Regions from separate parts of the Nocardioides sp. P5_E3 genome, predicted to be linked through region 2. Evidence: predicted binding sites of a transcription regulator. Region 2 holds the regulator's gene; the other holds the start of a gene.
The links. Region 2 encodes LexA, which represses DNA repair genes until DNA is damaged. Its sites were predicted from a motif close to TCGAACANNTGTTCGA; they were not measured.
Positions count from the first base shown of each region.

Region 1: the regulator LexA is predicted to act here: its motif matches at 7,958-7,973, upstream of ruvC (crossover junction endodeoxyribonuclease RuvC).

Region 1 is NZ_JBFUMR010000008.1:29,309-40,433, forward strand. Features, by position in the region: gene ACXJKB_RS06685 (inositol monophosphatase family protein) at 57-830, shown strand; gene ACXJKB_RS06690 (maleylpyruvate isomerase family mycothiol-dependent enzyme) at 839-1,603, opposite strand; gene ACXJKB_RS06695 (TetR/AcrR family transcriptional regulator) at 1,647-2,255, opposite strand; gene pgsA (phosphatidylinositol phosphate synthase) at 2,315-2,938, shown strand; gene pdxS (pyridoxal 5'-phosphate synthase lyase subunit PdxS) at 3,004-3,912, shown strand; gene ACXJKB_RS06710 (VOC family protein) at 3,931-4,329, opposite strand; gene ACXJKB_RS06715 (helix-turn-helix domain-containing protein) at 4,326-5,204, opposite strand; gene ACXJKB_RS06720 (serine hydrolase domain-containing protein) at 5,244-6,413, opposite strand; gene pdxT (pyridoxal 5'-phosphate synthase glutaminase subunit PdxT) at 6,459-7,055, shown strand; gene ACXJKB_RS06730 (YebC/PmpR family DNA-binding transcriptional regulator) at 7,090-7,875, shown strand; gene ruvC (crossover junction endodeoxyribonuclease RuvC) at 8,003-8,560, shown strand; gene ruvA (Holliday junction branch migration protein RuvA) at 8,557-9,159, shown strand; gene ruvB (Holliday junction branch migration DNA helicase RuvB) at 9,173-10,270, shown strand; gene yajC (preprotein translocase subunit YajC) at 10,339-10,635, shown strand; gene ACXJKB_RS06755 (adenine phosphoribosyltransferase) at 10,628-11,125, shown strand, end outside.
Region 2 is NZ_JBFUMR010000017.1:19,368-30,492, reverse strand. Features, by position in the region: gene ACXJKB_RS12410 (ATP-dependent DNA helicase) at 1-614, shown strand, start outside; gene ACXJKB_RS12405 (sulfotransferase family 2 domain-containing protein) at 624-1,355, opposite strand; gene ACXJKB_RS12400 (NAD(P)/FAD-dependent oxidoreductase) at 1,389-2,606, opposite strand; gene lexA (transcriptional repressor LexA) at 2,654-3,376, opposite strand; gene ACXJKB_RS12390 (SDR family NAD(P)-dependent oxidoreductase) at 3,505-4,311, shown strand; gene ACXJKB_RS12385 (LysM peptidoglycan-binding domain-containing protein) at 4,500-4,850, shown strand; gene ACXJKB_RS12380 (hypothetical protein) at 5,293-5,805, shown strand; gene ACXJKB_RS12375 (hypothetical protein) at 5,805-6,581, shown strand; gene ACXJKB_RS12370 (hypothetical protein) at 6,636-6,971, opposite strand; gene nrdR (transcriptional regulator NrdR) at 7,308-7,784, shown strand; gene ACXJKB_RS12360 (vitamin B12-dependent ribonucleotide reductase) at 7,889-10,783, shown strand.

The DNA.
Region 1 (11,125 bases), on a different contig from region 2:
TAGGAAGCCTGGGTGGCTCCGTCCTGCCACAGTACGCCCCCGGCTACGGTGGCACCGTGGACGACGACGCGCGACTGGAGCGCGACGCCGCGCTCGCCGGCGACCTGGTGCGGGAGGCGGCCCTCCTGGCCGCTCGGATCCGCCTCGAGGGGCTCGACGTCGAGCGAAAGACGAGCGGGTCCGACATCGTTACGCAGGCCGACACCGCCGCCGAGCGGCTCATCGTGCAGCAGCTCACCGCCGAGCGGCCGGACGACGCGATCGTGGGGGAGGAGGGCGCGTCGAAGCCCGGCACATCGGGACGGACATGGGTGATCGACCCGGTGGACGGCACCTACAACTTCTCCCGTGGCAGCGACTGGTGGTGCACCGCGATCGCCCTGCACGACGAGGACGACGTGCTGCTCGGCGCGGTCCACCACGCCGCCAGCCTGCGCACGTGGGTGGGCGGACCCGACCTGCCGAGCACCTGTGACGGCACGCCGCTCGCGCCGCTCCCCGACACCCCGACCGAGGCCCGGTGCGCCGCGACCTACCTGCACCCGCCGTTCTACGGCAGCGAGGTGGGCGAGGCATTCGCCCGCGCACTCGGCCAGGTCGGCACGCTGCGGATGTTCGGCTCCGGGACCATGGACACGATGGCGATCGCGTCGGGTCAGTGGGACGTGCTCTTCCAGCACTCCGTCGCCGACTGGGACCGGCTCCCCGGTGCCGCGATCATCCGGGGCGCGGGCGGCACGTCGGTCGTCGTACCCGCTGCGGGCGTGGACTGGACGGTGTCCGGGGCGCCCGCCGCGGTGGCGGACGTCCGGGCGGCGCTGCTGGGTTGAGCGGTCGGTCAGAAGGGCACCTGGGTCGCCAGGAGCCCCACGCCGACGCCCCTGCCGGAGATGATCCGGCAGAACTCGACCGCGTCCAGGGTCACGAGCTCGGCGTCACCTCGCCGCCAGGAGCCGCCCGCGGGTCCGGTCAGCTCCAGCTGGTACGGCCGTCCGTGGCGCTCGGCCCACTCCGCGACCACGTCGTCCACGATCACGCCGTCGTGGTCCGGGGTCAGGATCATCGGCAGGCCGGTCGCAGTCGACAGGTCGGTCCGGTGCATCCAGGGGTCGCGCGTGAGGATGGTCCGGAGCAGGTAGCCCACGCTCCAGGACTCCTCCCGGCCGTTCACGGGCTGGGTCCCCGGCAGCGGCGCGCGACCGGCGCAGGCGGAGATCCACCGCCGCCCGCGGACGGAGCGGGGGGCAGCCCTGACGGCACCCACCACCACCTGCTCGGGCGTCCAGTCGGCGCGCTCGTCGACCTGCACCTGGGTGAGCCCGTCGACCGCCGGCCCGCCGCGGCGGGCGTGGACGGCGGAGGCCTTGCGCTGCTGCCGGGCGATCTCGATCGGCGACGAGGGGAACTCGGCCATGCCGACCATGTGGCACGCGAGCTGCCGGACGTCCCACTCGGGGCAGGACGTCGGGCGCGCCCAGTCGTCGGGCCCGAGGGCGCGCAACGCGTCGATCGTGCGCCCGTGCTCGGTCCGGGCAAGGGTCATGGACGTCCGGGTGTCGAGGTGGGAGTGGCGTCGTCGCTGCGGGGTGTCTGTCGTGGTCATGGTCGGGGTCCTTCGCGGTGCGCTTCTGGTCCTGGTGCCGGTCCTACTGCTGGTCGTCCGGAGGAAGGCCGACGGCGTCGGCCCACATGTCGACGCCCCGGTCGAGCAGCACGCGGTGCCGGCTGCCTCCTGCGTCGTTGGCGTGGTGCTGGTTGATGAGGCCGCCGACGAGAGCCACCCAGACCTCGACGTCCTCGGTCCTGGCGCCGGTGAGGGCGACGATCGTGCGGTGGGCGCGTTCGAGGACCCGCACGGAGGGTGCGTACGCCTCGACGGAGGGGGAGAAGCCGGCGATCACGCTCTGGTTCATCAGCTGGTGCCGCGCCAGGTCGGTCGCGGTGAAGTCGTAGAAGTGCGCGGCGATCACCCGGATCGCCGTCCGGGGGTGGGACGGGAGGGCGCCCTCGAGGTCGGGGATCGTGGCCTCGTAGTCGCTCCACGCCTGCTCGAACATGGCGTCGTAGATGGCGTGCTTGGAGGCGAAGTGGCCGTAGAGCGACGGGGCCCTCATCCCGACGCGGTCCGCGACGTCGCGGAGCGTGAGCTCGACGAGGCCCTTGGAGCGCGCCACCTCCCACGCCGCCTCGAGGATCTCGAGCCGGGTCGCGGCTCGGCGGACCGCGACCCGATCGCCGTTAGGAATGACTAACACCGTTAGGACGATCCTCTCCGGTGCAGTCCACGTCAAGAGGGAGCCGGTAGCCTGCGGCCGTGCTCGATCGGTTCAAGCAGTTCTGGCAGGGCGTGATGCTCGCGCCCTTCATCAACCTGTTCATCCGCCTGGGCATCAGCCCCGACGTGGTGACGCTGGTCGGCACCTTCGGGGTCAGCTTCGGGGCGCTGTTCTTCTTCCCTCGCGGCATGGTCTGGGAAGGCGTCCTCTTCATCACCGTCTTCGTCTTCAGCGACCTGATCGACGGCGCGATGGCGCGCAAGGTCGGGCGCAAGGACGACTTCGGCGCCTTCCTCGACTCGACGCTCGACCGGGTCGCCGACGGCGCGCTGTTCGGCGGGCTGGTCCTCTTCTTCGCCTGGCAGCGGGAGAGCCAGCTCTACCTCTGGCTGTGCCTCGTCATCCTCGTCATGGGCGCGGTGACGTCGTACGCCCGGGCGAAGGCCGACCACCTCGGCTACGACGCCAAGGTCGGCATCGCCGAGCGGCCCGACCGCCTCGTCGGGATGCTCGTGCCGGCCTTCTTCGCCGACCTCCTCGACCTGTGGATCCTGCTCGAGGTCGCCCTCTGGGCCCTCGCCATCGCGGCCACCGTGACCGTCGCGCAGCGCATCTGGGTCGTTCGCCGGCAGGCGCTCGCGCGCGCGGCCTCGCAGGCCTGATCAAGCGCTCAACCATCGCCATCGACGATGCATCCTTCGGGATGAGGCCGCACTACGATCCAGACATGGCTGAGCACACTTCTGAGACCCCCATCGAGCACGGCACCAGCCGCGTCAAGCGCGGCATGGCCGAGATGCTCAAGGGCGGCGTGATCATGGACGTCGTCACCGCCGACCAGGCGAAGATCGCCGAGGACGCCGGCGCCGTCGCCGTGATGGCGCTCGAGCGCGTGCCGGCCGACATCCGCGCCCAGGGCGGCGTGTCCCGGATGAGCGACCCCGACATGATCGACAGCATCATCGAGGCCGTCTCGATCCCGGTGATGGCCAAGGCTCGCATCGGCCACTTCGCCGAGGCGCAGGTGCTCCAGTCGCTCGGCGTCGACTACATCGACGAGTCCGAGGTGCTCACTCCGGCCGACTACACCAACCACATCGACAAGTGGGCCTACACGGTCCCGTTCGTCTGCGGTGCGACCAACCTGGGCGAGGCCCTGCGCCGCATCACCGAGGGCGCGGCGATGATCCGCTCCAAGGGCGAGGCCGGCACCGGCGACGTCTCCAACGCCGTGATGCACATGCGCACCATCGGTGGCGAGCTGCGGCGGCTGCACAGCATGTCCGAGGACGAGCTCTACGTAGCGGCCAAGGAGCTGCAGGCCCCCTACGAGCTGGTCAAGGAGGTCGCGGCCGCGGGCAAGCTGCCGGTCGTCCTCTTCACCGCGGGCGGCATCGCCACCCCGGCCGACGCCGCGATGATGATGCAGCTCGGCGCCGAGGGCGTCTTCGTCGGGTCGGGCATCTTCAAGTCCGGCAACCCGGCCCAGCGCGCCGAGGCGATCGTCAAGGCCACGACCTTCCACGACGACCCCGACGTGGTCGCCAAGGTCTCGCGCGGCCTCGGCGAGGCCATGGTCGGCATCAACGTCGACGAGATCCCGCAGCCGCACCGCCTGTCCGAGCGCGGCTGGTGACGCGTCGCCGCGGCGGTCTCAGCCCCGCCGCGGCTCTCCGGCGTACGTCCCGAAGGACCACTGGTTGCCCTCTGGGTCGGTGACGCGGAGCTCCCGGCTGCCGTAGTCCTGCTCGACGACCGGCGACAGGTCGAGGCCCGCGTCGACGGCGCGCCGGTGCACCTCGTCGACGTCGGAGGCGACGACGTACGCCGCCGTGGTCCCGGGCTGCTGGGTGAACGGTCCGTCGGGCTTGTGGCAGCCGAGCATCACCCCGCCGCCCTCGGGCCAGTCGAGCTGGGCGTGCTGGACGACGCCCGCCTCGTCGCGGTAGGCGGCCGTCTCCTCGAAGCCGAGCGCGACGAGCGCACGGATCACGAGGTCGGGGTCGTGCGCCTGCAGCGCGGGCCAGACGATGGTGCGGTGGGGATTGCTCATGGCCCCGATGCTGCCGCGACACCAGCCGGCGCGCCTTGGACATTTGGGAACTCCGCCGCGAGCCACGCCGACGGCCCGAGCCCGGCGAACTCGCGGAAGTCGCGCACCAGGTGCGACTGGTCGTAGTAGCCCGTGCGGGCGGCCACCTGCGCCAGTGACGCGCCCGCGGACGCCGCGGCGACCACCTCGCGGCGCGCGGTGTCGAAGCGGGCCAGGCGCTGCACGGTCTTGGGTCCGTGGCCCGTCTCGGCCGTGAGCAGCTGGGTCAGCCGCCGACGGCTGTAGCCCACGGCGTCGGCGACCTCGGCGACCGCTCGGGGGCTCGGGCCGGTGAGCAGGCGCCACGCCTCCTCGACCTCGGGCGACGGTCCCTGGGGGGAGGCGGCGCGGTCCGTGCGGGCGGCCAGGCGCAGCAGGAATCGGCTCACCGCGGCGTACCTCCCGGGCCAGTCGGCCGCCGCGTGCAGCTCCTCGACCACCCGGTCGACCTCGTCGCCGACCAGGTCGCGCGCGTCCCAGCTGCCGACCGGGAAGTCGGAGGCAGGGACGCCGAGCAGGCGCCGCACGCCCACCGGGTGGAGGGTCAGCTGCACCCCGGTCCACCGACCGGGCTGCTCCACCATCGCCGCGCGGGTGTGCAGCCCGCCGAGGCTCACCCACTGCGAGTCGCGCACGCCGGCGTCCCACGCCTCGGCGGTGGGTGCGGTGCGCAGCGGACGCTCCAGGCTCAGCACGAGGGTGAGCCCGGCGGACGGGAGTCCCCGGTGGACGCCGGGGGCGAGGCCCTCGGCGGAGTAGCCGTACATCGCCAGGACGTGCGGGGCGAGCGGCGCCGGGACCCGTGCCGCCGGCAGGTGCTCCCACGCCCCGACCATCCGCCGAGTGTGCCGCACCGGGCGGCACGGCGTCACGCGTCAGCGAAGGGCGCGGGTCAGCACGCGGGCGGCGTTGGTGAAGCCGTACGCCTCCTCGCCCGGCTGGGCGGGCAGGCCGAGGCGGACGACCATCGTGCGCGTCGACGGGTCGACGAGCAGCACCTGCCCGCCGAAGCCGAGCGCGGCGAAGACGTCGACGGGCGCCGACGGGGCGAGCTGCCCGGTCACCGGGTTCAGCGGCTGCCCCTGGGCGTCGACCGGGTCGGTCGCGCCGCGCAGGGCACCGGGCCGGTTGAGCCACCACAGGTAGCCGTAGGCCGCGTTGTGGACCGTCGAGGAACGCCCGACCGCGTGCCTGACGTAGGCCGCGTCGAGGATGCGCTTGCCGCCCGCCTTCCCGCGGACCGTCCCGCCGTCGAGGTAGAGCCGACCGAGCTTGGCGATGTCGAGGCACGTCGTGCGGAGGCCGTAGAAGACCGCGGCGTCGTCCGCACGGTCGGTGATGAACGACGACCGGGTCATGCCGAGCGGCTCGAACAGGCGCTCCCGGGCGAACCTCGCGACGGGCATCCCGGTCGCCTTGTTCAGCACCGGCTCGAGGACCTGGATCGCGGCGTTGTTGTAGGCCCAGGCGCTGCCGGGGGCGTACTGCTGCGGGAGCGAGACGGCGTACTTCGTGCGGCTCCGGGCGGCGAGCAGCCCGGAGTAGTCCGTCTCGAGCGACCAGAAGCGGCCGCTGTCGTTGGAGAGCAGGTTGCGCACCGTCACCGACTCCGACGCGGTGCCGCGCCACTGCGGCACGTAGGTCGAGACCGGGTCGTCGAGGCGCAGGTCGCCGTCGCGGACCGCGATGCCGACCAGGGTGCTCGTGACCGACTTCGTGATCGAGAAGACCTCGCGGGGTTCCTCGCGGGGCAGCTTCCAGCTCCACTCGCCGACGAGCTTGCCCTTGCGCAGGACCGCGAAGCAGGTGGAGTCGAGTCGCCGGGCCTCGGCCGCACCGCGCTGGGCGGCCTTCTTGCGCAGGCCGAGTCGGGAGGGCGTCGCGACGGGCCATCCCTCGACCGCACGGGCGCCGGGCGCGGGGCGACCGGAGGTCGCGTCGACGGACCCGGCGACGGCACCGGCGGTGCCCGCGGAGGTGCTGCCGGCGGCGAGCGACAGGGCGAGGAGCGCGGCGCCCAGCAAGGCCGGACGGGGGAGACTCATGGGGCGTGAGCCTACGGCGACCCGACGGTCCTAGGATCGGCGTTCGTGAATCCGACCATCGGTGTGCTCGCGCTGCAGGGCGACGTGCGCGAGCACCTCGCCGTCCTGCGGGCGCTGGGCGCGGACCCGATCTCCGTACGCCGTCCCGCCGAGCTCGCCGCGTGCGACGGCCTCGTCCTCCCGGGCGGCGAGTCCACGACGATGGTCAAGCTCGCCAGGATCTTCGACCTGCTCGAGCCGCTGCGCGACGCCGTACGCGGTGGGCTGCCCGCCTTCGGGACGTGCGCGGGGATGATCCTGCTCGCCGACCGGATCGAGGACGGCGCGGCGGGGCAGGAGACCGTCGGCGGCCTGCACATCACGGTGCGCCGCAACGCCTTCGGCCGCCAGGTCGACTCCTTCGAGGAAGACCTCCACGTGGACGGACTGGCCGACCCGGTGCGAGCGGTCTTCATCCGCGCGCCGTGGGTCGAGGCGATCGACGACGACGTCGAGGTGCTGGCCCGGGTGGAGGACGGGCCCGCCGCGGGTAGGATCGTCGCGGTCCGTCAAGGCCCCCTGATGGCGACCTCGTTCCATCCCGAGGTCGGCAGCGACGGCCGGGTGCACGGCATGTTCGTGGACCTGGTGCGCTCGGCCTGACGACGTACAGACGAAGCGACGGATAGAGGGACTCATGTCAGGCCACTCCAAGTGGGCAACGACCAAGCACAAGAAGGCCGCGATCGACGCCAAGCGCGGCAAGCTCTTCGCCAAGCTGATCAAGAACATCGAGGTCGCGGCGAAGCAGGGCGGCGGCGACCCGGCCGGCAACCCGACGCTCTACGACGCCATCCAGAAGGCGAAGAAGAGCTCGGTCCCCAACAAGAACATCGACTCCGCGCTCAAGCGGGGCTCGGGTGCGGAGTCGGGCGGCGTCGACTACAAGTCGATCTCCTACGAGGTCTACGGCCCGCAGGGCGTCGCGATCCTCGTCGAGTGCCTCACCGACAACACCAACCGTGCCGCGATGGAGGTCCGCACGGCGGTCACCCGCAACGGCGGCACCATGGCCGACCCGGGCTCGGTCTCGCGCCTGTTCACCCGCAAGGGGATCGTGGTCGTGCCCAAGTCGCAGGACCACGACGGCACGGTCCGTGAGGTCACCGAGGACGACGTCCTCGAGGCGACCCTCGACGCCGGCGCCGAGGAGGTCAACGACCTCGACGAGGCGTTCCAGGTGCAGAGCGAGGCCACCGACGTCGTCGCGGTCCGCACCGCCCTGCAGGACTCCGGCATCGACTACGACTCAGCCGACGTGGAGTTCGTGCCGAGCCTGGAGATCCCGGTCGACGCCGCCGGCGCCGGCAAGGTGCTCCACCTCGTCGACGCGCTCGAGGACCTCGACGACGTCCAGGACGTCTTCACCAACGTCGACATCCCCGCCGACGTGATGGCCGAGCTCGAGACCGCCGACGCCTGAGGCGCCTCCGGGGCCGTGCCGGGACCGGCACGCGCCGCGTGTCGTACGACGTCGCGCGGCCGTCGCGGGTTAGCGTGATCGCACGAACACATGTTCGGACGAGATCGACGGCGGAAGGGGTGTGCGCGTGCGCGTGCTCGGCATCGACCCCGGCCTGACCCGGTGTGGCGTCGGCGTGGTCGACGGCAGCGTCGGCCGGCCCCTCACGATGGTCGACGCCGGCGTGGTGCGCACGAGCTCGACGCTCCCGATCGCCGAGCGGCTGGTCACGATCGAGAAGGGCCTCGACGCCTGGATCGAGGAGCACCGGCCCGACGCGGTCGCGGTCGAGCGGGTCTTCGCCCGCTCCGACTCCAGCACCATCATGGGCACCGCCCAGGCCAGCGGCATCGCGCTCGTCGTCGCAGCGCGACGCGGGCTGCCGATCGCCATGCACACCCCGAGCGAGGTGAAGGCCGCCGTGTCCGGCAACGGGCGCGCCGACAAGGCCCAGGTGGGGGCGATGGTCGTCCGCATCCTGCGGTTGTCCGAGCTCCCCAAGCCCGCCGACGCCGCCGACGCGCTCGCGCTGGCCATCACCCACGTCTGGCGCGGCTCGGCGCACACGCGGCTCGAGGCCGCCGCGGCCCAGGCCCGGGCACAGGCCCGCGCCCCGCAGAAGCAGACCCCGATGAGGACCCGATGATCGCCTTCGTCCGCGGCGAGGTCGCCGCCGTCACCCTGTCCAGCGCCGTCCTCGAGGTCGGCGGCGTCGGCCTCGAGCTGATGTGCACGCCCGGCACCCTCGCCACGCTCCGTGTCGGCAGGCCCGCGACGCTGCCCACCAGCATGGTCGTGCGCGAGGACAGCCTGACGATCTTCGGCTTCCTCGACGAGGACGAGAAGCAGGTCTTCGAGATCGTCCAGACCGCGTCCGGCGTCGGCCCCAAGGTCGCGCAGGCGATCGTCGCGGTGATGAGCCCCGACGACGTGCGCCGTGCCATCACGACCGAGGACGTCAAGGCGCTGACCCGGGTCCCGGGGATCGGGCAGAAGGGTGCCCAGCGCATCATCCTCGAGCTCAAGGACCGCATCGGCCCGCCGGTGGGCGTGCACCACCCGGCCGCGGCTGCCCCCTCGGCCGCCGACGCCTGGCGCGACCAGGTGCAGCAGGGCCTCATCGGGCTGGGCTGGTCGGCCAAGGAGTCGGAGAAGGCGGTCGAGGCCGTCGCCCCCGACGCCGGCGACGCCCCCGACGTCGGCGCCCTGCTGCGCGCCGCCCTCCGCGCGCTGAGCAAGGCGTGAGACGGGTACGACGATGAACTGGGACGACACCGACGAGGACACTGACGACGTCGAGCTGACCGAGGCCGAGCTGGGCCACCTGCAGCGGCTGACCGACGCCGAGGCCGACGGCGACGACCGCGCGGTCGAGGCGGCGCTCCGCCCCAAGACGCTCGACGAGGTCGTCGGGCAGGCGCGCGTGCGCGACCAGCTGGGGCTGGTCCTCGAGGCGGCCCGCCGCCGGGGCCGGGCGCCCGACCACGTGCTGCTCTCCGGTCCGCCCGGGCTCGGCAAGACCACGCTCGCGATGATCATCGCCGCCGAGATGAGCACGCCGCTGCGGCTCACGAGCGGCCCGGCGATCACCCACGCCGGTGACCTCGCCGCGATCCTGTCGGGCCTCAACGACGGCGACGTCCTCTTCGTCGACGAGATCCACCGGATGTCACGGCCGGCCGAGGAGATGCTCTACATGGCGATGGAGGACTTCCGGGTCGACGTCATCATCGGCAAGGGGCCGGGAGCGACCGCCATCCCGCTGGAGATCCCGCCCTTCACCCTCGTTGGCGCCACCACCCGCGCCGGCCTCCTGCCCGGCCCGCTGCGCGACCGGTTCGGCTTCACCGCCCACCTCGAGTTCTACGAGCCCCACGAGCTCGACCGGATCGTGCACCGCTCCGCCGGACTGCTCGGCGTGCACCTCACCTCCGAGGGCTCCAGCGAGATCGCCTCGCGCTCGCGCGGCACCCCCCGCATCGCCAACCGCCTGCTGCGCCGGGTCCGCGACTACGCCCAGGTGCGCGCCGACGGCGTGCTGAGCCTGCCGGTCGCCCAGGCCGCGCTCGACCTGTTCGAGGTCGACGAGTCCGGCCTCGACCGGCTGGACCGCGCCGTGCTCGACGTGCTGTGCCGACGCTTCGGCGGGGGACCGGTGGGCGTCTCCACCCTGGCCGTCGCGGTCGGCGAGGAGCGCGAGACGGTCGAGGAGGTCGCCGAACCGTTCCTGGTCCGGATGGGGATGCTCGCGCGCACGCCCCGCGGGCGGGTGGCGACGCCGGCGGCGTGGCACCACCTCGGCCTGACGCCGCCGCCGCTCCCGACCGTCGACTCGACCCTCTTCGACGACGTGTGAGGCCGGTCGGGGCACCCGCGTAGACTCCACGCGCTCCCGCACCCGACCCCTCGAGGAGAGCCCCGACCGTGAACGACCTTGCTGCACTCCTGCCCCTGGTGGCCATCCTGGCCCTCTTCTGGTTCATGGTGGTGCGCCCCCAGCAGCGCCGGCAGAAGGACGTCGTCCGTCTCCAGCAGAGCATCGAGGTCGGCCAGCGCGTGATGATGTCGTCCGGCATCTACGGCACCGTGGTCTCGCTCGCCGACGACCGCGCCCGCCTCGAGATCGCGCCCGGCACCCAGATCGACATCGCCCGCGCCGCGATCGCCAAGGTCGACGAGCCGCTGGAGCAGCCCGCTCCCGACGCGCGCGACGATGCCTGACCGTCGTACGGCACAGGAGGCGCTGCAGCGCCTGACGGTCGACGTGCCCGACTGGCCGGAGAAGGGCGTCACGTTCAAGGACATCACCCCCGTCCTCGCCGACCACCACGCGTTCTCCGCGATCATCACCGCGCTGGCCGCCGCCGGCCGTGACGACCACGGCACCGTGGTCGTCGACAAGGTCGTCGGCATGGAGGCGCGCGGGTTCATCCTCGCCGCGCCGGTGGCGCTCGCCCTCGGCATCGGCTTCGTGCCCGTGCGCAAGGCCGGCAAGCTGCCGCGCGCCGCGCACGCGGTGTCGTACTCCCTGGAGTACGGCGAGGCGACGCTCGAGGTGCACCAGGACGCGATCGCGCCGGGGGAGCGCGTCCTGATGGTCGACGACGTGCTGGCGACCGGCGGCACAGCAGTCGCGACGCGGCAGCTCATCGAGGCCTGCGGCGGCGTCGCGACCGGCGCCGCCGTGCTGATGGAGCTGTCGTTCCTCGAG
Region 2 (11,125 bases):
TCTACGTCGCCCGCCACCTCCCGCAGCCCGGCCGCGACGGCCTCGGCCCTGCGCAGCTCGACGAGATCTGCGACCTCGTCGACGCCCTCGACGGCCGCACGCTCGGACTGTTCTCGTCCCGGCGCGCCGCGGAGACCGCGGCCGAGGCCGTGCGGACGCGCCTGCCCCACCTGACCACGCTCGCGCAGGGCGACGCCCAGCTGCCCGAGCTCGCCAAGCAGTTCGTCGAGGACCCCCACACCTGTCTCTTCGGCACGCTCTCGCTGTGGCAGGGCCTCGACGTCCCGGGCGACACCTGCCAGCTGGTGATCATCGACCGGATCCCGTTCCCGCGGCCCGACGACCCGCTGATGTCCGCGCGCCAGAAGGCCGCCGACCAGGCGGGCGGCAACGGCTTCATGCAGGTCGCCGCCACCCACGCCGCGCTCCTGCTCGCGCAGGGTGCGGGCCGCCTCATCCGCACGACCTCCGACCGCGGCATCGTCGCCGTGCTCGACCCGCGCCTCGAGACCGCGCGCTACGGCCGCTTCCTCAAGGCGTCACTGCCGCCGATGTGGTCGACCACCGACCCGGCGCTCGCGCGGCAGGCGCTCAAGCGGTTGGGGCAGTCCTAGCCAGCCGACTCAGGCCAGCGGCTCGTAGCCGAAGACCTGGTAGTCGCGTCGGTACATCGTGGCCACCAGCGCCCGGAGCTCGTCGGAGGCCTGCCGGTCGCGGCCGCCGGGGGCGGTCTGGTTCTTCGGCGCCGACGGCACGGCGGGCGCGCCGATGCGCTCGCACACCTCGGCGAAGTCGCGGTCGAACGTCTCCAGCCGGCCGACGAAGTCGACCCGGTTGAGGTCGATCATCCGGCTCTGCAGGGTCAGGTGCTGGTCGGTGCCCGGCACGGCGGACAGGTCCTGCACGGCGGTCCAGCGGGCGAACTCCTCGACCACCTGCATCCGCTCGTGGGTTGCGGGGTCGAAGTCGTAGTAGTTGTTGTCGACGACCTTGTCGTGCCACGCGGAGACGAAGCGGTCCAGCGGGTCGCGCACGAAGGCGAAGGTGAAGTAGTCGGCGAAGCTGGCCACGGGGTAGCGGACCCGCATCGCGTGGTCGACGTCCATGCTCACGCCGTGCGTCTCGCAGTGGTGGCGGATGGTGCGCGTCGCGACCTTGGCCACGCGGTACCAGACGAACCGGTGGCTGTGGCTGATGGTGAGGTTGTACGCCAACGGGCTGAGCCACGCGGACGCCTCGCCTGCAGCGGCCAGACGGTCCACCTCGGCCTGTGCGTCCGGGGTCAGCCGGCGCCGGTTGCCCGGACGGGTGCGGAAGAGCTCCGGTGAGGGAGCGTCGGGGCCGGCGGCAGACATCGCCGCGAGGCTACACGGACCGCGCCCTCCCACTCACCCGAACGGGATGCGCCCCCGCAACGACTCCGGGTCGGGCACGGGGGTCTCGGTGGTCTCCTCGATCAGCGCGCGTGCCTTGTCGACGCTGTCCCACACGTTCCACAGCAGCACGCCGCGGACCTGCCCCGACTTCAGGTAGTAGACGACGCCGGTGCCGACCTCGCCGTCCTTCCAGTCCTCCACCATGTCGAGCCGGCTGCTGGTCTCGCCGACCGCCTCGTAGCCGTAGTCGAGGATGTCGGACCAGAAGAAGGGCGTGTAGTCGTACGTCTCGTCGGCGCCGGCCATCACCTTGCCGGCGTGCTCGCCCGACTTCTCGGCGTGGTCGACGTGCTCGACGCGACGGCGCCCGAGGAGGGCGTCGGGGTAGGACGCGACGTCGCCCGCGGCGTACACGTCCGCGTCGCTCGTGCGCAGGTGCTCGTCCACGACGACGCCGTTGTCGACCTCGAGGCCGGCGGCCTCGGCGAGCCCGGTGCGCGGGAGGACGCCGACGCCGATGACGGCTGCGTCGGCGGTGATGGAGGTGCCGTCGCCGAGGCGGATCCGGACGCCGCCGTCGTCCTCCTCGCCACCCTCGACCGAGCCGTGCACGACGGTCACGCCGCGGTCGGCAAAGGCCTTGGTCAGGGTGGCGGCGAGGGCGCGGGGGAACATCTGCTCCTGCACGTCCTCGAGGTCCAGCACGAGGGTGACCTGGACACCGTTCTGCACGAGGGCGGAGGTGATCTCCGAGCCGATGTAGCCACCGCCGATGACCGCGACGTGGCTGCCCTCGGTCGCGACGGCGCGCAGCCGCTGGTAGTCGGCGGCGGTGCGGTAGTAGATGACCCGCGGGCCGGGGTCGACGGAGAGCACGCGGGGCTCGGCGCCGGTGGCGAGCAGCAGCTTGCCGTAGCCGACGCTGCTGCCGTCGGCGAGGCGTACGACGTGGGCGCCGGGGTCGATCCCGGTCACCGTGGTGTCGGTGACCAGGTCGACAGCGTCGTCCTCGTCGAGGTCGCCGGCGAGGGAGGATCCCTCGAGGGTCTCGTCGTCCTTGAGCCAGAGGTCCTTGGTCAGGACGGGCCGGTAGACCGGCTTGTCGGGCTCGGAGCCCAGGACCGCGATGCGCCCGGCCCCGTCCTGCGAACGGATGCCCTTCACGGCGCTCGCCGCAGCGACCCCCGCACCGACGATGACGTAGTCATAGGACTGCTCCACGTTGCTCATGCCGCCATCGTGCACCCTCGCTGGTCGGGGTGTCCCTCGCCGGTCGATCAGAGGCTGCGGAGCACCGCCGTCACGACACCGAGGATCGTCGCGTTGTCGCCCGGGATCGGGTCGTAGGCGTCGTTGTGGGGGAGCAGCCACACGTGGCCGTCCTTGCGCTGGAACGTCTTGACGGTCGCCTCGCCCTCGATCATCGCCGCGACGATCTGGCCGTTGGTGGCGGTCTGCTCCTGACGGATGACGACGTAGTCGCCGTTGCAGATCGCCGCGTCGACCATCGAGTCACCGGAGACCTCGAGGAGGAAGAGGGTGCCCTCGCCGACGAGCTGCTTGGGCAGCGGGAACACGTCGGTGACCTGCTCCTCGGCGAGGATCGGGCCACCGGCGGCGATGCGGCCGACGACCGGGACGTTGGTGGCGACGGGGTTGGCGTCGCCGATGCCGGTCTCGTCGTACGACGGCTCCTCCGAGCTCGACATGCTGCGCCGCGCAGCCATCACCTCGGGCAGGAACACCTCGAGGGCGCGCGGGCGGTTGGGGTCGCGCTTGAGGAAGCCCTTGCCCTCGAGCACGCGGAGCTGGTGGGCGACGCTGGACGACGAGGTGAGGCCGACGGCCTGGCCGATCTCACGCATCGAGGGCGGGTAGCCCTTGGTCTCGATCGAGTCCTTGATCGTGGCGAGCACCCGCTGCTGGCGCGGGGTCAGACCGGTGGCGTCCGGGGGGCCGTCGGGCATCTCGATGACGTTCTTGTCGTCCTGCTTGGCCATGCGTCCTCCACTAGCGTCGACCCCTCCGTCCGCGGCTGGACAGGGAGGATCAGGTGCGCCCACCGTAGACCTCGGAACGCCGCAGGATCAAACACCTGTTCGAAGCCGCGTGTCGCTAGTGTCCGGGCATGTCGACCAGCCAGCTGACCGGCCCGCCGTCCTCCTGCGTCGTGACGGGTGGAGCCCGTGGGATCGGGCGCGGGATCGCGGAGCTCCTGGTCGCTCGCGGGCACCACGTCGTCATCGGCGACGTCGACGGCTGGGCGGCGGCCGCGACGGCGGCGGAGATCGGCGCCGTCGCCGGCCTCGCCCAGGACGTACGCGATCCTGACGCCCACCGCCTCGTGGCGGAGGAGGCCGCGCGACACGGCGTGCTGACCGCGTGGTTCAACAACGCGGGGGTCGGTGACGACGGCTCCCTCGTCGATCTGTCGGAGGAACAGGTGCGCCGGCTCGTCGAGGTCAACCTGCTCGGTACGACGTGGGGCACCCGCGCGGCGCTCGCGGCGTTCGGCTCGGCAGGCGGCGACGTCGTCAACATCGCCTCGCTCGCCGGCCTCGGGCCGGTTCCGGGCTACAGCATGTACGCCGCCACGAAGGCCGCCGTCGTCTCCCTCTCCACCTCCGTCAACGCCGAGGCGCCGCGCGGGGTGGGGGTCCACGCCCTGTGCCCCGACGGGGTCGACACGGCGATGCTCGCCGCCCAGGACCCGGCGGGCCTCGGGTCGCAGCTGGTCCACTCGGGTGGCCCGATCCTCGACGTCTCCGACGTCGCTGCTGCGGCTGTCGCGCTGATCGGATCCCGACGCGTCGTGCGGGCCGTGCCGGGCTGGCGCGGGGGAGTCGTCCGCGGCTCGGCGCTCGCGCCCGGGCTGATGCAGCACGCGGCCGGGCTCTTCGCGGCCCAGGGTCGGCGGGCGATGAGGCGCCGCTGAGGTCCGTTCGAACACGCCGAACATTTGTTCGACAAGGTGCTTGAACTGTTCGAACACGTGCTCTAACGTCGTACACACGTTCGATCGAACGTCTGATCGACACCCGGTGGTCACAGCCACTGTCGGTGGGTCCGACTAGACATTCGCTCGACAGAACACGACCGGCTGATCTTCCCCAGGAGGCCACCATGAGCACCCTCAGCCTTGCACCTGCTTTCACCGCCATCCCGCGTGCCCGCTCGACGGTTCGTCTGACCCGTCGCGGCCGGCTGGCGGTCTTCCTGACGTCGCTGTTCCTCGTCCTCGGCGTGGCGTTCATGCTCGCCGGCGGCGCGGTCGGCACCGGCGAGGCCGGCCAGCCGGCCCCGACCGAGATCGTCCAGGTCGCGCCGGGCGACACCCTGTGGGGGATCGCCAGCGAGATCGCCACCGACGGCGACGTCCGCTCCATGATGAGCGAGATCGAGCGGCTCAACGCCCTCGAGTCCGCCGGCCTCGCGGCCGGCCAGAAGCTCCGCGTCCCAGTCGTCTCCGACTGACGCAGAGGCCTCCATCAGCCGCTTCGACCCCGGCTGGTGGAACCAAGGGGAAGACCGAGGGGCGGGCCCAGTGGCCCGCCCCTCGGCGCATTTCCGACCACCTCGTCGATCGAGGAGGTCGCGCAGCGACCGTCACGAGATCCAGGTGCCCGGTGTGGTCGTCGGGGTGGCGCTCGGGAGGGTGGCGGCACATCGCACGCTCGTGCGCTGCCGCTCGCCGGGGTGGCGGCACATCGCGCCGATGGCGGTCGGATTCATGCCATCTGCCGCCACCATCCGCCGCCCAGCTCGTGTGGTGGCGGCACATCGCACCGGCGGCGATTGGATTCATGCCATCTGCCGCCACCATCGGCCGTTCTCCACAGTTTTGCCGTCGGGCTGGTTCCGCGGTCGCCCGGATGGGTAGTTTCAGCGTGCTGACGTTGTTCTCGGGAGGCACCTCATGCACGTACGCCGCGCACTCGCGCTGACCCTCGCGGTCCCCGTCCTGCTGGCCGGGTGCTCCGACGACCCCGAGCCGGAGCCGAAGATCCCGGAGACCACGAGCTCGTCGCCGACGCCGACTCCCACCGAGTCGGAGACGCCGCAGGCGGAGAGTCCGGAGGACTTCATCCGGCGGTGGCAGGAGGCGGCCGATGAAATGGCACGCACTGGGGAGACGGCCGCTTTTATGCGCTTGTCGAAGGGATGCCAAGCGTGCGCGACCTACGCCGACCAGGTCTCGGACGTCTATGACCAAGGCGGCAAGGTGGCATTCGGGGGGTCCGAAGTCCTTGCCGTCGAGGAAGACGCGGCCAAGCCCCCCACGTTCGTCGTCGACGTGAAGGCGACCAAGCTCCGGATCGAGGTTCCTGGCGACGCCCCGCAAGTCTTTCCGGCGGCCACGCAGCGGTATCGAATGATCCTGAAGCGCGACGCCAGCTCGTTCATGATGGCCAACTATTCGGTGATCTGATGAGAGCGCTGGCGGTGATCGTCGCCATTGCATGCTCCGTGCTGGGGGTGGCGCCCGCGCCGGCAGGTGCCTCCGCGGCGGACCCTTCGTGCGTTCAGGTCACGTGGCAAGCGATCGCATCGGACTGTGCCTGGACGTATGCCGAGTACACGGATGCATCCGGGTCGCAGGACGAGCACACCTGGGTCGTCACGATCCAGTGCGGCAACGGCGGCATCTGCGTCGAGCACGTCGAGTGCACCGAAGGCGGCCAGGAGGGCTACGTCCACGACGTCTACATGGACGGGACCGACGTGGGTGACGTCTGCGTGCCGCAGGACGCGGTCCAGCAGGTCGACCTGGCGAAGCTGATCATCCGGCAGTTCAAGCGGATCGCCTGGCCGTCGTCCAAGCTCGTGGTGCAACCGCGCGGTGGGCGCACCCTGGTGAACTTCGAGACCAACTTCTACACACCCGACCACCGGTCGATCGACCAGTCCGTCACCGTCGCCGGACAGCCGGTGGTGATCCGAGCCGTCCCCGTCTCGTACGCCTACCTGTTCGGCGACGGCGACAGCACGACGACCGCCAGCCCCGGCAGCCCGCACCCCGATCTCGAGATCACCCACGCCTACGCGCGGACCGGTGGCGTCGTCGTACGGGTCGACACGACGTATGCGGGTGAGTACCGGATCGGGCAGGGGGAGTGGACGTCGATCCCGGACACCCTGACGGTCGAGGGTGCCGGGCAGGACCTCGAGATCGTCGAGGCGCTGCCGCAGCTGGTCCTCGAGTAACCCGGGCGACAACGCGGAGCGCCAGAGTCACCAGGTGACACTGAGGCTCCGCGATCAGCGAGCGGCGCGCTTCCCGCCGACGGGGCGCGGGGGAGCGTCGTCCGAGGGCGGGGGTTGGGAGATTCCCAGCGCCCGCATCAGGCGGGCGACGAGCAGCAGGCCCGCGAAGAGGCAGGCGATCGCGCCGAGGCAGGCCAGCGCCATGAAGCTCCAGGCCGACCCGCCGGACCCGCTGCGCGCCGCCGTACCGAAGTCGATGGCGGCGTAGACGAGGTAGCCCCAGGCGACCATGCAGAGCGTGATCGCCGCGCCGAGGGCGAGGGCAGCCTTGTTGAACTTACGAGGCGACGGAGCCGCCCGGCGCGACCCTGCTCTCTTCCCCGTGGACACGGAGATCATTGTGGCCGATGTGGCCTGAGTGGGGCAGTCGAACCGGCCAAGAGAAGCTGTCGACACGCCGTCCCGAAGCTGGTGAAACGGCACTGACCTGCGGTTTTGGGGGACCCGGCAAAAACCTCGAGGGATCTCTTCCGTTCGCTTGTCAGACCTAGTGGTCGGGGCGTACGGTTACCACTACATCTAGTAGTTACACCGCTGTAGTTATCCACATCTGGTGCACAGGCCAGAGGGCGAATCCCACAGCTACAGGCTAGTTGTCCACAGGAACATCCCCAACCCACACCCTGTTGTACGGGTGTGTGAAGCGCGCCCGAGAGGAGGACCGCCATGCACTGTCCCAACTGCAAGAACGAGGACACCAAGGTCCTCGACTCCCGGGTCGCCGACGACGGCGGTTCGATCCGTCGGCGCCGTACGTGCGCTGCCTGCGACCGCCGCTTCACCACGGTCGAGAAGATGCAGCTCACGGTGCTCAAGCGCTCCGGCGCCACCGAGCCGTTCAACCGCGACAAGGCGATCGCCGGCGTCCGCAAGGCCTGCAAGGGCCGCCCGGTCACCGACGCCCAGCTCGCGTGCCTCGGCCAGGACGTCGAGGACGCCCTGCGGCTCAGCGGCCAGGCCGAGTTCGACGCCAACGAGGTCGGGCTCGCGATCCTGGCCCCGCTGCGCGCGCTCGACGAGGTGGCCTACCTCCGGTTCGCGAGCGTCTACCGCGCGTTCGAGTCGGCTGACGACTTCGACGCCGAGATCAAGATGCTGCGGCTCGAACGAGCCGCCACTGTTCAGCCCGTCCAGACGGGCTGACCCACATACGGCCCGGCAGACCGTGGGGAAGCGGTCTGCCGGGCTCACCAAGCACCCGCGAGAAGACTCGCGATGTTGAACCAACCACCACCACAGGAGATGGCATGACCGAGACGGTGAGCACCCGCGCCAAGGCGAGGGGCAAGGGCCTGAAGCTGGAGCGCGTCTTCAGCACCGAGGGCACCCACCCCTACGACGCCATCACGTGGGAGCGTCGCGACGTCGTCCAGCAGAACTGGAAGACCGGCGAGACCGTCTTCGAGCAGCGCGGCGTGGAGTTCCCCGACTTCTGGTCGGTCAACGCCTCCACCATCGTCACCACCAAGTACTTCCGCGGCGCGGTCGGCACCGACGTACGCGAGTGGAGCCTCAAGCAGCTCATCGACCGGGTCGTGAAGACCTACACCAAGGCCGGCATCGACAACGGCTACTTCGCCGGTGACGCTGACGCCGAGGTCTTCGAGCACGAGCTGACCTGGCTGCTGGTCAACCAGTACTTCTCCTTCAACTCCCCGGTGTGGTTCAACGTCGGCACCCCGTCGCCGCAGCAGGTCTCGGCCTGCTTCATCCTGAGCGTCGACGACTCGATGGACTCGATCCTCAACTGGTACAAGGAGGAGGGCTTCATCTTCAAGGGCGGCTCCGGCGCCGGCCTCAACCTCTCCCGCATCCGCTCCTCCAAGGAGCTCCTCTCCTCCGGCGGTACGGCCTCGGGTCCCGTCTCCTTCATGCGCGGTGCCGACGCGTCCGCGGGCACCATCAAGTCGGGCGGCGCCACGCGTCGTGCGGCCAAGATGGTCGTCCTCGACGTCGACCACCCGGACATCGAGGAGTTCGTGATGACGAAGGCGCGCGAGGAGGACAAGATCCGCGCCCTCCGCGACGCCGGCTTCGACATGGACCTCGGCGGCGCCGACATCACCTCCGTCCAGTACCAGAACGCCAACAACTCGGTCCGCGTCAGCGACGAGTTCATGCGTGCGGTCGAGGACGGCACCGAGTTCGGCCTGCGCTCGCGCGGCACCGGCGAGGTCATCGAGACCGTCGACGCCCGCGACCTGTTCCGCAAGATCAGCACCGCCGCGTGGGAGTGCGCCGACCCGGGCCTGCAGTACGACGACACGATCAACGACTGGCACACCAACCCCGAGACCGGCCGCATCACCGCGTCCAACCCGTGCTCGGAGTACATGTCGCTCGACAACTCCTCGTGCAACCTGGCGTCGCTCAACCTGCTGAAGTTCCTCAAGGACGACGACACCTTCGACGCCGCGCTCTTCGCGAAGGCCGTCGAGTTCATCATCACCGCGATGGACATCTCGATCTGCTTCGCCGACTTCCCGACCGAGGCGATCGGCAAGACCACCGTCGACTACCGCCAGCTCGGCATCGGCTACGCCAACCTCGGCGCGCTGCTGATGGCGATGGGCTTGGGCTACGACTCCGAGGGTGGCCGCTCGATGGCTGCCGCGCTCACGTCGCTCATGACCGGTACGTCCTACAAGCGCAGCGCCGAGCTCGCCGGGATCGTCGGCCCCTACGCCGGCTACGCCCGCAACGCCGACGCCCACAAGCGCGTGATGCGCAAGCACCAGGCGGCCAACGACGTCGTCCGCGTGCTGCACACCGAGGACGGCCGCGTGCACAAGCTGGCCTCCAAGGCCTGGGCCGACGTGATCAAGACCGGCGAGAAGAACGGCTTCCGCAACGCGCAGGCCTCGGTCCTCGCGCCCACCGGCACCATCGGCTTCATGATGGACTGCGACACCACCGGCATCGAGCCCGACTTCTCGCTGGTGAAGTTCAAGAAGCTCGTCGGCGGCGGCTCGATGCAGATCGTCAACCAGACGATCCCGCGCGCGCTGAAGAAGATGGGCTACCAGCCCGAGCAGATCGAGGCGATCGTCGCCTACATCTCCGAGCACGGCCACGTGGTCGACGCCCCGGGCCTCAAGACCGAGCACTACGAGATCTTCGACACCGCGATGGGCGCCCGCTCGCTCAAGCCGATGGGCCACGTGCGGATGATGGCGGCCGCGCAGCCGTTCCTCTCCGGCGCGATCTCCAAGACGGTCAACCTGCCCGAGGACGCCACGGTCGAGGAGATCGAGGACGTCTACCTGCAGTCCTGGAAGCTCGGCCTCAAGGCGACCGCGGTCTACCGCGACAACTGCAAGGTCGGCCAGCCGCTGTCCGACGGCGGCGGCAAGGCCAAGAAGGACGAGGCCGACAAGGCTGCCGCCTCGGCCGCGGTCGAGACCAAGGTCGTGGAGAAGGTCGTCTACGCCCCGGTCCGCAAGCGCCTGCCGAAGTCGCGCGTCTCCCGTACGACGTCGTTCACCGTCGGCGGTGCCGAGGGCTACATGACCTCCGGCGCCCACGACGACGGCCAGCTCGGCGAGGTCTTCCTCAAGCTCGGCAAGCAGGGCTCGACCCTCGCCGGCGTGATGGACGCCTTCTCGATCGCCGTGTCGATCGGCCTGCAGTACGGCGTCCCGCTGGAGACCTACGTCTCGAAGTTCACCAACCTGCGCTTCGAGCCCGCCGGCCTCACCGACGACCCCGACGTGCGGATGTCGCAGTCGATCATGGACTACATCTTCCGCCGCCTGGCCCTGGACTACCTGACCTTCGAGGACCGCTCGATGCTCGGCATCTACTCCGCCGAGGAGCGCCAGCGCCACCTCGAGACCGGCTCCTACGAGCCGCTCGTGGAGGAGACCGGCTCGGCTGCCGAGCTCGTCGAGCCCACCGCCCCGGCATCCGCCGAGGTCGTCGAGGTCGCGGACGTCGAGACCAAGGACACCCACGGCTCCGAGGCCCGCGAGGTCCCGGCCCGGGTGTCCACCGGCGAGGCGAAGACCACCGCCGAGCTCTTCGAGAAGCTCACCGGCACCGCCGTCGACTCGCCGCTCTGCATGACCTGCGGCACGAAGATGCGGCCGGCTGGCTCGTGCTACGTGTGCGAGGGCTGCGGGTCTACCAGCGGCTGTAGCTGATCACCGAGTACGTCGAGGGCGGGCCGCGGGACGCGGTCCGCCCTCGACGTCTATGCCGCTCCATCGGAATTCGCTGCGGAGACTTGGAATGTCGTGATGAGCTCTGCTCATGCTCACGAAACAAGATCTGCCAAAGCTCGTTTTGGACGCCCTGCACCAACTCGGCGGATCAGGGACGGTGGTTGAGGTTGCGCGGCAGGTTTGGCAGGACTACGAGATGGAACTCCGTGGGAGCGAAGACCTCTTCTACACATGGCAGTACGACCTCAGGTGGGCAGCGCAACATCTCCGGAACCAAGGACAGCTTGCGCCGACGTCTCGCGGTGCCGCCTCACGTTGGGC